2 linked regions of the Methylicorpusculum oleiharenae genome follow. The protein of the gene in region 2 binds, or shares a complex with, the protein of the main gene of each other region. Links are inferred from orthologs where the notes say so. Each region holds a gene or a part of one and is shown on either strand. Other genes may lie near its edges. The genes, in order: rpsJ and nusB.

What was found.
Region 1: the proteins of nusB (region 2) and rpsJ are in contact, whole or in part, in a solved structure (PDB 3D3B), measured with the Escherichia coli proteins. The link is inferred for Methylicorpusculum oleiharenae from one-to-one orthologs.

Annotation. Positions count from the first base shown.
Region 1 is NZ_WUTY02000001.1:1,440,597-1,448,526, reverse strand. Bases 5,038-7,859 are described here. They hold rpsJ (30S ribosomal protein S10), read right to left. Parts: upstream 6,694-7,859; coding sequence 6,382-6,693; downstream 5,038-6,381. Other genes in these bases: tuf (elongation factor Tu), read right to left, coding at 6,699-7,859; rplC (50S ribosomal protein L3), read right to left, coding at 5,712-6,362; rplD (50S ribosomal protein L4), read right to left, coding at 5,088-5,708; rplW (50S ribosomal protein L23), read right to left, coding at 5,038-5,091. Outside these bases: rpsH (30S ribosomal protein S8), read right to left, coding at 1-87; rpsN (30S ribosomal protein S14), read right to left, coding at 120-425; rplE (50S ribosomal protein L5), read right to left, coding at 438-977; rplX (50S ribosomal protein L24), read right to left, coding at 989-1,306; rplN (50S ribosomal protein L14), read right to left, coding at 1,319-1,687; rpsQ (30S ribosomal protein S17), read right to left, coding at 1,725-1,988; rpmC (50S ribosomal protein L29), read right to left, coding at 1,985-2,182; rplP (50S ribosomal protein L16), read right to left, coding at 2,182-2,595; rpsC (30S ribosomal protein S3), read right to left, coding at 2,612-3,283; rplV (50S ribosomal protein L22), read right to left, coding at 3,292-3,627; rpsS (30S ribosomal protein S19), read right to left, coding at 3,637-3,909; rplB (50S ribosomal protein L2), read right to left, coding at 3,922-4,749; more of rplW, read right to left, coding at 4,792-5,037; more of tuf, read right to left, coding at 7,860-7,889; fusA (elongation factor G), read right to left, coding at 7,913-7,930. UniProt on the Escherichia coli protein: Involved in the binding of tRNA to the ribosomes. Part of the processive rRNA transcription and antitermination complex (rrnTAC). The complex forms an RNA-chaperone ring around the RNA exit tunnel of RNA polymerase (RNAP).
Region 2 is NZ_WUTY02000001.1:3,874,296-3,882,281, forward strand. The notes cover bases 47-2,924. They hold nusB (transcription antitermination factor NusB), read right to left. Parts: upstream 1,776-2,924; coding sequence 1,317-1,775; downstream 47-1,316. Other genes in these bases: GO003_RS17480 (phosphatidylglycerophosphatase A family protein), read right to left, coding at 47-411; thiL (thiamine-phosphate kinase), read right to left, coding at 392-1,330; ribH (6,7-dimethyl-8-ribityllumazine synthase), read right to left, coding at 1,775-2,254; ribBA (bifunctional 3,4-dihydroxy-2-butanone-4-phosphate synthase/GTP cyclohydrolase II), read right to left, coding at 2,338-2,924. Also shown: more of GO003_RS17480, read right to left, coding at 1-46; more of ribBA, read right to left, coding at 2,925-3,450; GO003_RS17505 (riboflavin synthase), read right to left, coding at 3,447-4,115; bifunctional diaminohydroxyphosphoribosylaminopyrimidine deaminase/5-amino-6-(5-phosphoribosylamino)uracil reductase RibD, read right to left, coding at 4,133-5,194; transcriptional regulator NrdR, read right to left, coding at 5,228-5,680; GO003_RS17520 (class II aldolase/adducin family protein), read left to right, coding at 5,996-6,628; grxC (glutaredoxin 3), read left to right, coding at 6,682-6,939; GO003_RS17530 (PilZ domain-containing protein), read right to left, coding at 6,944-7,528; GO003_RS17535 (GGDEF domain-containing protein), read left to right, coding at 7,931-7,986. UniProt on the Escherichia coli protein: Part of the processive rRNA transcription and antitermination complex (rrnTAC). The complex forms an RNA-chaperone ring around the RNA exit tunnel of RNA polymerase (RNAP).

The sequences.
Region 1 (7,930 bases), 2.4 Mb from region 2 along the record:
AGAAGGTAGTTTTACGTATTCTTTTTTAGCAGACTGACCATTTCTTATTCTGGTCAACATATCCGCTATTGGGTCTGTCATACTCATATCTTTAACTCCGATTTCATTCCAAAAGATTTCTACCAGCTTGCCTTTGATAAGCCCGGGACATCACCACGCATGGTTGCTTCACGTAACTTATTTCGGGATAAGCCAAACTTTCTGTAAAAACCATGCGGTCTACCAGTGATGTTACAACGGTTACGTTGTCTTGAGGCACTGGAATCTCTTGGTAATTTTTGCAGCTGGATATGAGCTAACTCTTTTTGTTCATCAGTTGTTTTTGGATCTCTGATGATTTCTCTTAATAACTCTCTTTTTTGGGAATATTTTTTTACAAGCTTAGTGCGCTTGTCTTCCCTCGCAATCATTGATTTTTTAGCCATTTTAGGGTGCCCTTAATTCTTAAATGGAAAGTTAAATAACTTTAACAAGGCCAAACCTTCTTCGTTTGTCTTTGCTGTTGTAGTTATAGTGATATCTAACCCACGTAAAGCGTCAATCTTGTCATAATCAATTTCAGGAAAAATGATTTGTTCCTTGACGCCCATGGAATAGTTTCCTCTTCCATCAAAGCTTTTTGAGCTCATGCCTCTAAAATCTCTAATTCTCGGAATAGAGATACTGATTAATCTGTCCAAAAACTCATACATCCTTGCACTTCTCAATGTAACCTTACAACCAATTGGCATGTCGTCGCGAATCTTAAACCCGGCAATTGATTTTCTAGCTAAGGTTACTATAGGTTTTTGGCCTGAAATTTTTTGCATATCACCAACAGCTGATTGCAATATTTTCTTATCAGCAACAGCTTCGCCTACACCCATATTTAATGTTATTTTTGTAATACGGGGGACTTCCATAACGGACTTATAGTTATATTGCTCCATCAATGCAGGCAATACTTTTTCTTTATATACAGTTTCTAGTCTAGCCATTTTAATGCTCCTTATGCGTCAACAACTTCTTTTGTTGATTTAAAAAACCTGACTTTTTTTCCATCATCTAGAAACTTTAAGCCGATACGATCTGCTTTTTGTGTTGCTGGGTTATACAAACCAATATTGGAAATATGAATTGGCATATCTTTTTCAACGATACCACCGGAAACCCCTGCATTAGGATTACCTTTTTGATGTTTTTTAACTTGATTTACGCCTTCTACCAAAACTTTTTCATTTGAAAGCACTTTAATTACTTTTCCGCGCTTTCCTTTATCTTTTCCGGTACGAACTAAAACTTCATCGCCTTGTTTTATCTTTTGCATTTTGACCCTCTCTTACAAAACTTCAGGAGCTAGTGAAATAATTTTCATAAATTTTTCACCCCTAAGTTCACGAGTTACTGGGCCAAAAATACGGGTACCCAATGGTTGTAATTGGTTATTAAGTATGACAGCAGCGTTGCCATCAAAACGAATAACAGATCCATCTGCTCTTCTAACACCCTTACGGGTACGAACTACCAAAGCATTATAAACTTCACCCTTTTTTACTCTTCCTCTCGGAATTGCATCCTTGACACTGACTTTTATAATGTCTCCAATGTTAGCGTAGCGTCTATGTGAGCCGCCCAGCACTTTGATACACATGACCTTTTTTGCGCCGCTATTATCGGCAACGTCAAGGTTAGTTTGCATCTGAATCATGATTAATTCCCAATTATTTCAGTTATTTCAATTGTATTTATTTGTTCGCACTTTCTAGGATATCAACAAGCATAAACGTCTTTCTTTTTGATATCGGCCTTGATGGAGTAATCGAGACAATATCGCCTTCTTGACACCGGTTAGATTCATCATGTGCTAACAACTTAGTTGATCGCTTTATATATTTTCCATATACAGGATGCTTTACGATCCGCTCAACTAGTACAGTAATTGTCTTATCCATTTTATTACTGACTACTTTCCCACTGAGCGTGCGTACCTTGGTATTTTGCTCTGTCATACTGCTGCACTCGCGCTTTCGTTGATAATTGTTTTAACACGAGCAATTTCGCGTCTTACTCTTTTTATTTCATTAGGTTTAGCTAACTGACCAGTCCCTTTTTGCATTCTTAAATTGAACTGTTCCTTAGACAGTTCAACTAAAACAGCGATCAGATCGTCTTTTGTTTTTTGACGCAATTCACTAGCTTTCATTACATTATCGTCCGAGCGGTAAAAGTTGTCGTTATAGGCAATTTTGCAGAGGCAAGCGCGAAGGCCTCTCTGGCTAATTCTTCAGGCACGCCTTGTATTTCATACAACATTGTACCTGGTCTAATTTGTGCAACCCAATATTCTACACTACCTTTCCCTTTACCCATACGAACTTCTAAAGGTTTTTTTGTAATGGGCTTGTCAGGGAAGATTCTTATCCATATTTTACCGCCACGTTTTACATGACGTGTTATTGCTCTTCTAGCGGCTTCAATTTGACGGGCTGTTAATCTGCCCCTTGATGTCGCTTTTAATCCAAATTCACCAAAGCTAACAGATGAACCGCGAACGGCTATTCCATTATTTCGGCCCTTATGTTGTTTACGAAATTTTGTTCTTTTAGGCTGAAGCATGACTAATTCCCTTCACCTATTTCTTAGGTTCTTGATTAATGGTTGCCTTATGGCTTTCGATATCAAATACTTCACCTTTGAATATCCAGACTTTTATGCCGATTATTCCATAAGTAGTATTGGCTTCTGCCGTGCCATAATCTATATCTGCTCGAAGTGTGTGCAATGGCACCCGGCCTTCTCTATACCACTCGGTACGCGCAATTTCGGCACCGTTCAAACGACCAGCAACGTTGATTTTTATACCTTCAGCGCCCAAGCGCATGGTATTCGTAACGGCTCTTTTCATTGCCCGCCTGTACATAATCCGTTTTTCCAGCTGCTGAGCTATGCTCTCGGCAACCAGTTGAGCATCCAACTCCGGCTTTCTTATTTCTTCAACGTTCAGTTGTACTGGAACACCGATCATTGCAGAAATTTCTTGTCTCAATTTATCGATATCCTCGCCTTTCTTTCCTATCACTATCCCTGGACGTGCAGTATGGACCGTTATGTGAGCATTGCTGGCTGGTCTATTAATTTGAATTCTACTAATAGAAGCATGAGCCAGTTTTTTTCTTAGGAATTCTCTTACCGTCAAATCTTGATGCAGAAATAAAGGGTAATCATGACTATTCGCGTACCATCTGGAATTCCAATCTTTTACAATTCCTAAACGGATACCTGTTGGATGTACCTTTTGTCCCATTTTCGCCTCTATTGGTGTTCTGCAACTTTGATTGTTATATGACAAGTTCTTTTCAATATATGATTAGCTCGTCCTTTAGCTCTGGCTTTGAACCGTTTCATGGTTCGCCCTTCATTTACAAATACTGTTGTCACACGTAGCTCATCTATATCCGCACTATCATTGTGTTCAGCATTTGCGATTGCAGACTCTAGAATTTTTTTAATTATCGCGGCTGCTTTTTTCGTACTGAAAGTCAAAGTTGACAATGCTTTTTCTACGGGTAAACCACGTATCTGATCACCGACTAACCTAGCTTTTTGGGCAGATAATGGCGCATTCTTTAATTTCGCTGAAATTTCCATAATTCGCCCCTACCTTGATTTCTTATCGGCAACATGGCCTTTGTAAGTTCTTGTTGGAGCGAACTCCCCCAACTTATGACCTATCATGTTCTCAGATATCAAGACAGGTACGTGCTGACGCCCGTTATGAATAGCTATTGTCAAGCCAAGCATTTCAGGGACGATCATTGATCTTCTAGACCAAGTTTTAATCGGTTTCCTATTATTTGTCTTTACGGCATCTTCTACTTTATTATGAAGATGATGATCTATAAAAGGACCTTTTTTAATTGAACGTGGCACGCTAATTCCTCTCTATTTCTGCTTACGGCGTCTGACAATCATATTGTCTGTACGTTTGTTTTTTCTTGTTTTGTAACCCTTGGTCGGTGTTCCCCATGGTGAAACAGGGTGCCTACCGCCTGATGTTCTTCCTTCACCACCACCATGCGGGTGATCTACAGGGTTCATTGCAACACCACGAACAGTTGGCCTTACACCTCTCCAGCGCTTGGCACCGGCTTTACCTAGCGAAGTCAGGTTATGTTCCGAATTTGAAACCTCACCGACTACAGCTCTGCAATCAGCCATTATTTTTCGCATTTCTCCGGATCTTAATCTCACCGTTACATGCGCACCATCTCTAGCTACCAATTGTGCAGATGCACCAGCGCTTCTGGCTATCTGAGCACCTTTTCCAGGTTTTAGCTCCAAGCAGTGAATGGTTGTACCTAAAGGCATGTTACGCAATGGCATACAATTACCGGGCTTGACTGCTGTCGTTTCAGCTGAAAGCACCTCTTGCCCTACAGTCATCCCCTTAGGCGCGATAATATATCTTCTTTCTCCATCCTTAAACAGGATTAAAGCTATATTTGCTGTTCTATTGGGATCGTACTCAAGACGCTCAACAACACCAGGTATATCAGATTTATTTCTTTTGAAATCAATAATTCGGTAGTGGTGTTTATGACCTCCACCGACATGACGTGTTGTTATACGCCCCTGATTATTACGTCCACCGTTCTTGCTGTTTTTATCTAGCAATGGAGCGAATGGCTTACCTTTATGTAATTCATCGTTCTTGACACGTACTACAAACCTAGATCCAGCTGATGTAGGTTTTGATTTTACAATAGCCATGTTTTCTACCGTTTCCTATTGATCTTTAATTCTTAAACTTTATTAAGCAGCAGAGAAATCTATGTCATGACCTTCTTTAAGCTTTACATAAGCTTTTTTCCAGTCTGAACGCTTTCCTAAAATCTGTCCAAATCTTTTACTTTTACCTTTAACATTCAAGACTCTGACAGAATCAACCTGAACCTGAAACATCAGTTCTACAGCTTTCTTGATTTGTGTCTTTGTCGCATTCTTTTGAACTTTAAACGCAAACTGTTTATTTGATTCAGCCGCTACCGTACTTTTCTCGGAAATAATCGGTGCCTGCAGCACGCTTGCTAGAGTGTAATTCAACATACTCATGCTAATCTCTCTTCTAATTGTTGTAAGGCTTTAGAAGTAATAATCACTTTATCTGCAGCTATCAAAGAAACAGGATTTATATTCTCAGATGAAATCACATTAACGTTGGGAATATTTCTTGCTGACAAAGCCAAGTTGAAATCGATCTCATCGGTAATGATCAAAATTTTTCTGCAATCCAAGTCTTTAAGTTTTGCGACTAATTCTTTGGTTTTTGGCGTTGTAGGCAAAATATCATTACTTACAACCAATCGATTTTGTCTTATAAGTTCTGACAAAATACTTCTGACTCCGACCCGAAACATTTTTCTATTAAGTTTCTGATCAAAAGAACGCGGTTTTGCAGCAAATGTAACACCACCAGTTCTCCATATAGGACTTCTTGTTGTGCCCGATCTCGCTCTGCCTGTTCCTTTTTGACGCCAAGGTTTTGCTCCTCCACCGCTTACTTCGGCACGAGTTTTCTGAGCTTTGGTACCTTGTCTAGCGCCTGCCAAGTATTTTGTTATTAACTGATGAACTAATGTTTCGTTATATTCCTGACCGAATATAGCTTCAGTTACTTCTACTGAACCTGCTGAATCCTGATTATTTAATGCTGGTATATTTAAAGCCATGTTTTAAACCTTATTACGCTTTTTGACAGCGGGAGTAATTATTACATCCCCACCTTTTGCGCCAGGAACCGCACCCTTGACCAAGATAAGATTTCTTTCTTTGTCAATTTTATGAATCTTCAGATTATCAACGGTCCGCGTGACTGCTCCCATTTGACCTGCCATTTTTTTCCCTTTGAATACTCGTCCGGGAGTTTGGTTTTGGCCAATAGATCCTAATACTCTGTGCGATAAGGAGTTACCGTGAGTTGCATCCTGCATGCTGAAGTTATAACGCTTTACACCTCCGGCAAAGCCTTTACCAATACTGGTTCCTTGAACATTGATAAACTGTCCTTCCGAAAAAATATCAACTGGTAATTCAGCACCAACAGAGAAATCTTCACCTTCTCCGTCATCTAGTCTAAATTCCCAGAGTCCTCTGCCAGCTACCATATTTGCAGCAGCATAATGACCTGAAAGGGGCTTTGATACCCTAGATGATTTTTTTTCACCAGCAGTTACCTGAATTGCACGGTACCCGTCTTTCTCTACATTTTTTATTTGGGCAATGCGGTTAGAATCTATTTGAAGTACAGTTACCGGAACTGAAGTACCGTCTTCACAAAATATTCTGGTCATACCACATTTACGACCAACAAGACCTATTGACATTTGCCAATTCCTCTACTTTCTAATTCAATTTAATCTGAACGTCTACACCGGCTGCTAAATCCAGCTTCATCAGAGCGTCAACGGTTTTTTCTGTTGGTTCAACTATGTCTAATAACCGTTTATAGGTTCTTAATTCATACTGATCCCGGGCATCTTTATTGACATGGGGAGATATCAAAATTGTAAAACGTTCTTTTTTAGTAGGCAGTGGAATGGGACCCTTAACTTGAGCTCCAGTTCTTTTTGCTGTTTCTACTATCTCACCAGCAGATTGATCAATTAATTTATGATCGAATGCCTTTAGTCGGATTCTGATTGTTTGGCTCGACATTCTGTTTACTCAATGATTGAAGCAACGACACCCGCACCCACTGTGCGTCCACCTTCACGAATTGCAAAACGCAATCCATCTTCCATAGCGATCGGTGCTATTAGTTTGATTTCTACGGTGATATTATCGCCGGGCATTACCATTTCTACACCTTCTGGTAACTGCACTGCGCCAGTTACGTCGGTGGTTCTGAAATAGAACTGCGGACGGTAACCGTTAAAGAAGGGCGTATGACGTCCTCCTTCATCTTTCGATAATACGTAGATTTCTGAATTGAAATGCGAGTGCGGCTTGATGGTGTTTTTATGTGCCAATACTTGACCACGCTCTACATCGTCTCTTTTCGTGCCTCTTAATAACACCCCCACGTTGTCGCCTGCTTGACCTTGATCCAGCAATTTGCGGAACATTTCAACACCGGTACAGGTCGTTGTCGTGGTAGGTCTAATACCTACGATTTCTATTTCTTGACCTACTTTGATGATTCCGCGCTCTATTCTGCCGGTAACCACGGTTCCGCGGCCTGAAATAGAAAATACGTCTTCGATTGGCATCAGGAACGGCTGATCGATTGCGCGTTCTGGCTCGGGTATGTAAGTATCTAAGGCCTCTACCAATTTGATTATTGAAGGAATGCCGATTTCACTGGTATCGCCTTCCAAGGCTTTCAAGGCTGAACCGACGATCAACGGTGTATCGTCTCCTGGAAATTCGTACATATCCAACAGCTCTCTGACTTCCATCTCAACCAGCTCAACCAACTCGGCATCGTCAACCATGTCGGCTTTATTGAGATAAACCACGATGTAGGGCACACCTACCTGTCTGGCCAACAAGATATGCTCTCTGGTTTGAGGCATTGGACCATCAGCTGCTGAACAGACCAGAATCGCGCCATCCATCTGCGCAGCACCGGTAATCATGTTTTTGACATAGTCAGCATGTCCTGGGCAATCTACGTGTGCATAATGACGTGCTTCTGATTCGTATTCGACGTGTGCTGTCGCAATGGTAATACCCCGTTCACGCTCTTCAGGTGCATTATCAATCTGATCGTAGGCTTTGAAGGTGCCTCCACGCAAATCCGCCATGACTTTCGTCAATGCCGCCGTTAAGGTCGTCTTGCCATGATCGACGTGACCAATGGTTCCTACGTTTACATGGGGTTTTTTACGTTCAAATTTTTCTTTGGACATGAGTCAATACCTGTGTTTATTCACTATGAAACTTTTTTTAT
Region 2 (7,986 bases):
CTTGTCAGCCCAACTGATCGGCCAAGGCTTGAAGATATCAAACCAGCGAAAAAGCACAAAACCTATTAAGACTGCCATCCATGACGGAGGAATAAACAACAGTGTAATTAAAAAACCGCCTATTTCATCCCAGACGATCCCACCAAAATCATGTTCACCCAATTTTTTGGCCGCATAGTCACAAAAATAGATTCCGGCCAGATTGATTAAAATGACCAGAAAACCATAAAGCCAGGGATCTAACGCCGATAGCGCCCAATAGATCGGAATAGCCGCGAGTGTACCCATTGTGCCGGGCGCTTTTTTGGATAGCCCCGAACCGAAACCAAAGGCAAGAAACAAAAAGGGGTCTCGCAAAATTTCTGATCGCGATAACTTATTTCGTCCGGCTTCATGTAGAAAAATGCTCAAAACCTTTTACCTTTAATGAATCAATCAAGCCATTACGTGAAATTCTTATGCCGGGCTCCGACTCGATGATGCCGATTTGTGTGCAGGCAAATTTCAGAAGATCTGCTTTTTCAGGCGCAACGGTAAAACAAAGCTCATAATCATCACCTGAACAGAAAGGAAATGACCAGTCGTCAGTTTCCTTCAGGTATTTATTAACACCGGCAGATAATGGAATCCGATCAAAATCAAGGCGTGCGCCAACTGAACTCAGCTCCAGAATATGCCCCAAATCGGCAGCCAAGCCATCGGAAATATCGATGCAGCTATTGGCAACAGTGCGCAATGCAATGCCCTCCTGCACTCTGGGCATTGGACAATTAAAACGTTGCAAAGCCATTTGGCAGTCTATTTTAGTCAGATGTTGGGCCATTTTGAGACCCAAGCCGGCATCACCAAGACTGCCGGTCATAAAGATCAAATCACCGGGCTTAGCTCCGGATCGGAGCAAGGCAAGTCCTGAAGGTATCAATCCCATGGCTTGAACTGTCAGGGTCAGCGGCCCGCTGGTTGTATCACCACCAATCAAGTCAACGCCAAATTGCGAAGCCAACGTCTGAAAACCGGCTGAAAACTCCGACAGCCACTTCTCATCGGCTTCCGGCATCGTCAAGGCCAGGCTCACTGCGATAGGTTCTGCACCCATCGCGGCCAAATCGCTTAAATTGACTGCCAGTAATTTGAATCCTAATTGCCTGGGATCTGTGCCACGCAAAAAGTGAACACTTTCCACCATCGTATCTGTGGTCACGGCCAATTGGTGGCCATCGGGCACCTTCAGCAGAGCGCAGTCATCACCAATACCCAGATGCGTGAATGAGCGATAATGTGTTTTACCGGCAAAAAAACGGCTGATTAAACTGAATTCAGTCAGCGCCACTTGTTTTTTTTGCCCCGCTATTTTTTATTTTTATCTCTCCCGCGCGTTGTTGTTGAGCGACTTTATCCAGAATACCGTTTACATAACGATGACTGCCTTCAGCGCCAAAGCATTTGGCTAAATTGATGCTCTCGTTGATAACGACCTTATAAGGCATATCAAGACGCAGAAGCAACTCATACACACCAATTCTCAGAATAGCCCGCTCGACAGGATCTATTTTTTCAATAGGCCTGTCGACAAAAGGCGTTAGTGCTTCATCAATTTTATCCAGTTGCGCCGGAACACCGTGAAAAATTTCATGAAAATAGCTCTTTTGGGCATCTTTAAGTCGGTCATCTTCGAGAAACTGCAGCTCAATCTGACTGAGATTCTGACCGGTCATCTGCCACTGATATAAGGCCTGCACAGCTGATTTTCGAGCATTGGTTCGAGCCTGACTCATTAAACGTTTTCCAGATTTTTGAATAAACTGACCATTTCCAATGCGGACATAGCCGCTTCAGCCCCTTTATTTCCGGCTTTTGTTCCCGCTCTTTCTATGGCTTGCTCAATCGAATCGACGGTTAATACGCCAAAACTGACGGGTATATCGTATTGCAGAGACACCATCGCCAAACCTTTCACACATTCACCGGCAACGTATTCGAAATGCGGAGTACCACCACGTATCACTGCACCCAGTGCGATTATCGCATCATATTTTTTAGTGGCAGCCGCTCGCTGCACCACCATGGGTAGTTCGAATGCGCCGGGAGCCTTGATCAAACAGAGATCGGCTTTGTCGGCGCCATGCCGAACCAGCGTATCAATAGCCCCCATTTCCAATTGCTCCACAATGAAGCTGTTGAATCTTGAGGCAACGATACAGAATTTTCCGCCTTTAGCAGACAACTGCCCTTCAAAGGTTTTTATAGCTGACATGGATACTCTCTAAATTTTAAATGTAAAAAAATGTCTTAAGCAGGTAAGCATTAGCGTGATAACTATTAATGAGCCCGGTTTATTTAACTGTCCTGATCTGCATAATCGGTCACTTCCAGATTGAAACCGGACAATCCCAGATACTTTTTCTGTGTTCCTATCACTTTTAACTTTCTGACACCCAGATCCGCTAAAATGCGTGAACCGGTTCCGGTCATACGCCAATTGTCTGTGCCTACCATAGCGGGTTGCGGAGCAATGCCATTATCCTGCATCCGGTATTGATGAATATGTTCCACCAGGGATTTATTGTCTTCATTTTGGCGAATCACGACAATGACACCCTTGCCTGCTGCCGAGACAATCCGCATCGCTTCACGCAACGACACGCTATTTTCATTACGCTTTGATGAGAATAAATCATCCAGTAAATTGCGCGCATGGACTCTGACCAGAACCGGTTCATCCCCGGCGACTTTACCCATCACCAACGCCAGGTGTAACTTATTGTCATTCCTGTCCTGGTATGCATAAAGACGGAAATCACCAAACTCAGTTGGAAAATTACATTCGCTGATTCGCTCAAGTGTATTTTCGTTTTGTATCCGGTAATGAATTAAATCGGCAATGGTGCCGATTTTTAATTGATGTTGATCTGCAAATTTCTCAAGATCAGGACGCCTTGCCATGCTACCGTCATCGTTTAAAATTTCAACAATAACGGAGGCCGGCTCTACGCCTGCAAGCCTTGCCAGATCGCACCCAGCTTCCGTGTGACCAGCCCGGTTCAACACGCCGCCGGATTGCGCCATTAATGGAAAAATATGCCCCGGCTGGACTAAATCTTCGGCTTTTGCATCGGTTGCTACGGCACATTGAATCGTTCTGGCCCGGTCAGCCGCAGAAATACCGGTTGTTACACCGGTAGCGGCTTCAATAGAGACGGTAAAATTAGTCGAATGGGCCGTTTTATTTTCGTTGACCATCAACGGCAGCCGCAACTGTTTGCACCGCTCAGTCGTTAAGGTCAGACAAATCAATCCTCTACCGTAACGCGCCATAAAATTGATATCCTCGGATCTGACGAATGAGGCAGCCATGACCAGATCGCCTTCATTTTCCCTATCCTCATCGTCCATGATAATGACCATTTTGCCTTGGCGCAGGTCCTCTATAATTTCTTCTATGGTATTCATTGATGTTTAAAAAATCCGCTGTTTATGAGCAATTGTTCGGTAACACCGCCCGTATATTCTGATGACTCGGCACTACCGCCCTGGAGTAAGCGCTCCATGTAACGAGCCAGAAGATCCACTTCCAGGTTGACTTTTGTACCAATGTGACTGGTACCCAATGTTGTTTCCTTTAGTGTATGAGGCACGATATTAATACCAAACACGGCGCCTTCAACTTCGTTAACCGTCAAACTGATGCCATCAATACAGATAGATCCTTTTTCGGCAATATATTTGGCAATTGTATTGGGTGCCTCGACACGAAAACGCCAGGAACGCCCGTCTGATTTTTTATCGAGAATCGTGCCTATGCCGTCGACATGACCACTGACAATATGACCGCCCATCCGGGTCGAGGGCGTTAATGCCAGTTCCAGATTGACAGGCGAACCTGTTTTAGCTTCATTTAGCGTTGTGCGAGACAGCGTTTCATTAGACACATCGGCAATAAAATAATCAGTACCCAGTTCTACCGCCGTCAGACAGACACCGTTAACCGCGATACTATCGCCGAGCTGAACCGCAGACATCGGCAACTTGCCCGTTTGAATCTTAAGACGGACGTCACCCTCTTTAGGCGTGATGGCCGAGACCTGCCCTATTGCCAAAATAATACCTGTAAACATGGCTTCTTTAATGTTGCTTAAATTAATTGAGTCAAACTGAGCCGGAGATCGGGACCAACAGGCCGAACATCAACCAGTTTGAGTTGTTTTCTTCCGGCCATACCGGTCAACTCGGGCAGCGAAAATAATCCCCGACCTTTATCGCCCAATACACACATTGCCTGGTAAACAATCCATTCATCGACGCAGTTTTGCTTCAGTAAGGCACCGTTTAAAATTGCCCCCGCCTCAATGAGCAACTCGTTGATTTGCAGGGTCCCCAAAAATTTTAATGCGGCAGACAAATCAACAACTGCACCTTGTTGGCCGATTCTGACAATTTCACAACCGGACTGTTCCAGTAATTGTGCTTTTTTTTCATCATCACAACAGGTTAAAACAACCGTGCGCCCAGGAATTTTTAACATGTTCGCGTTGACAGGCATTTTTAACTGCGAATCCAGAACCACGCGTAATGGCTGCACCAGCGGTTTATCAATGCGGGCATTCAATTGCGGGTCATCAGCCAGAACGGTATTGATTCCGGTCATAATAGCTGAGCTTCTCGCTCTAAGCTTATGAACATCGGACCGGGCCTGTGGCGAGGTAATCCATTTGCTTTCGCCGCTGGCCAGCGCAGTCCGCCCATCCAGACTCATGGCCAATTTACTGCGAATATACGGCAAGCCCGTCTGCATCCGCTTGATGAAGCCAGGATTAAGCTTTTGGGCATCTTCTTCCAAAACATGACAACGAACTTCAATGCCCGCCGCTCTTAAATTTGAGATACCTCGTCCGGATACCAGCGGATTGGGGTCTTGCATGGCGACAACAACACGAGCGACTTTTGCACTGATCAAAGCCTCCGCGCAAGGTGGCGTCTTACCATAGTGACTGCAGGGCTCCAGGGTCACATAAGCTGTGGCACCGGATACGTCGCCCGCATTTTTTAGCGCCTCTACTTCAGCATGTCCCTCACCGGCCTTTTTGTGCCAGCCTTCACCCAAAATCTGTCCGTCTTTAACTAAAACACAACCAACGCGTGGATTAGGGTCAGTTGTGTATACGCCTTTTTGGGCAAGCTTGATTGCTCGCGCCATCAGCTCAGCATCGATATCCAGCAACAGATCTTCTCACTTTTTTTGTAGATGATTGATCATATCAGTGAATTCACTGATATCCTGAAAACTGCGATAGACAGAGGCAAAACGGACAAATGCGACATGATCCAGTTCGCTTAATTCTCGCATGACTTTTTCCCCTAACTCATTGGCAGTCACTTCACGTTCGCCTTTCGCCATCAGCTCTTTTTTGATCCTGTTGATGGCCGCTTCAATAGCATCGCTGCCTACCGGTCTTTTTTCCAGAGCCCTCAACATGCCGGAACGCAGCTTGTTTTCATCAAAAGGTTCTCTTGCCCCGCCTCGTTTTACAATTCTTGGCAAGCTTAATTCGACAAACTCATAAGTAGTGAATCGTTCTTTACAGACAATGCATTCACGCCGCCTGCGTACTTGGTCGCCTTCGTTAGAAAGTCTTGAATCAACGACCCGGGTGTCTTGTGTCCCACAAAATGGACATCGCATAATCAACTACCAATAGTAATGCTGCATGGTATCTGCTTACCCTCTCCAATTTTAGTGGGTGTAGGTGGTTGATTGAAAAGGCTTCCGCAACAGGGATGTTGCAGAGAGCTACAGGGACGTATTCACGCGTCCTTTGAATCATTCACCTACCCTCTTAATTCAAAGCGGGCCAGTAGTTACGCTGTTTGAGGCTAAGTCGTTTAAAACCGAGCATTTTATCTTAATTAACCTTAAAATTCTGAAAATTGTTCATCCTTTGTTTGCATTGGTTAAACTACAACGCATTTTGAAAGCGGTCATCCATTCTTCGACACCATGAACGAACCAGAAGGCGTTATCAAATTTGAGCTTCATCATGCTCATGCCCCTTTACCTGCCGGAATTGACCTGCGTCCTATTAATGCCTGGCGAACACTATTTCACCGGTTAGGACTGATCGGTCAAAACCCGGAAAGATACGACGGATACGGATTTGGCAATATCAGCTTCAAATCAGACAATACAATGGATCAATTCATTATTAGCGGCACTCAGACGGGGCATCTTGAAGCATTGGAAACTGAGCATTATTGCATGGTCACTGGCACTGAAATAATAAAGAACCGTTTAACCTCAACCGGTTTATCAAAACCGTCATCGGAAGCACTGACGCATGCCAGTGTTTATCAACAAGATCCTGAAATTAAAGCTGTAATTCATGTTCACAGTCCTGAGCTGTGGATAAAAACCAGAGAGTTAGGGCTTCCTTATACGCCGATTTCAGTTTTATACGGATCGCCGGAAATGGCCGTAGCGGTTAAAGAATTATTTACCGGCGGGCAACTGGACACTTGTTCAATATTCAGCATGCAAGGCCATGAAGACGGTATTGTTGCGTTCGGCCGATCTCTTGAAGTAGCGGCCTGGGCTCTGATAAATTGTTGGATTAAGTCGAAGTGCATTGAATAAATTAATGCATATCCCTAAAATGAAATGACTCTTTAAATATGGAATTAAATGACATGCCTGACATTCAAATTTATACATCGACGATCTGCCCTTATTGCATTATGGCCAAACGATTGCTGGATAAAAAAGGCGTTCGCTATATCGAAATGAATGTCGACGAAAAGCCTGAATTACGACTGGAAATGATGCAGCGAACTAAACGGCGAACCGTGCCTCAAATTTATATCGATAACTATCATGTAGGGGGTTACGACGATCTCTATGCATTGGAAAGGGAGAAAAAACTGGATAACCTGCTGAAGATTCAGTGATTCTTTATTCGCTCGACAAGTAGCGTAAGCCCATAAACAGACCTTGACCGGTAATTTCTGATTTTACCCAGCACACCTTAGCCAGCGCTCTTATATTTAAAGCTTCGGAAAATAATTTAACGACCACTCCGGGTATTAAACTTTCGTCTCCCTGTACCAAATGAATCATCAGACCATCCACTGATACATTTTTACCCTCGAACTCAATACGTTTGTTTTTCAATAACATATAACCGCTAAAATGTTGTTGCTTCCGGTAATATTGCCTTTTTAGCCAAATTTTTTCAGCGTTATAAATGACATCTTTAAATTCAAGCCCAATTAATGTTTTGCCGTTTTCCTGGCGAAGCCAGATTATTTCGGCTTCGCCCGTCAGCATTAAATCTTTGACGAAGATTTCAGCGTGAGATGTTTCGGCCAGACACGCTTCAAAATCTTCATAACATGACAGCAGCAGCCCTGGTAACACTTCAATAGAAATGCCCTTGACCGACACATCATGACTGATAAAGTCCAGCACCTCTCCTCCTAAATACAGTTGCCCTGAAGAAGTAAAGTTTTTTCTATATTCTTTTCGATCTTGGAACATTATTGAGTTACCAGTTTCTGAAATCTTCTTGATTGAGATAAAGATAGCTTAATCTCATTTATTGACTAGAATTTCCTTTACTAAAAGTAACAAAATCTGTTAAGGAACTGACTGCTTTTTTTAAGCGTTTATCGTCGCTGAATGAATATTGATATCGGTTCACCTCTACAATTTTATGGGGTGTAGGTGGTTGATTAAAAAAGCTTTTTGCAACAGTAATGTTGCAGAGATATACAGGAACGCATCCAGTCTCCCTTTTGAAATCAATCACCTATACACTCAATTAAAAGCGGGCTAATAATTACGAATTTTGTTTATTTTTATGAATAGGATTGAAAAAATCTAAAGCCATCAAAGAACGACTTGTTTTAATTGATTTTCAACCACAGACGATCCAATTTAATGTCCATTATTTCCAGTTATAACCATACATTCGAAGAAAACAGTCATTATTTACG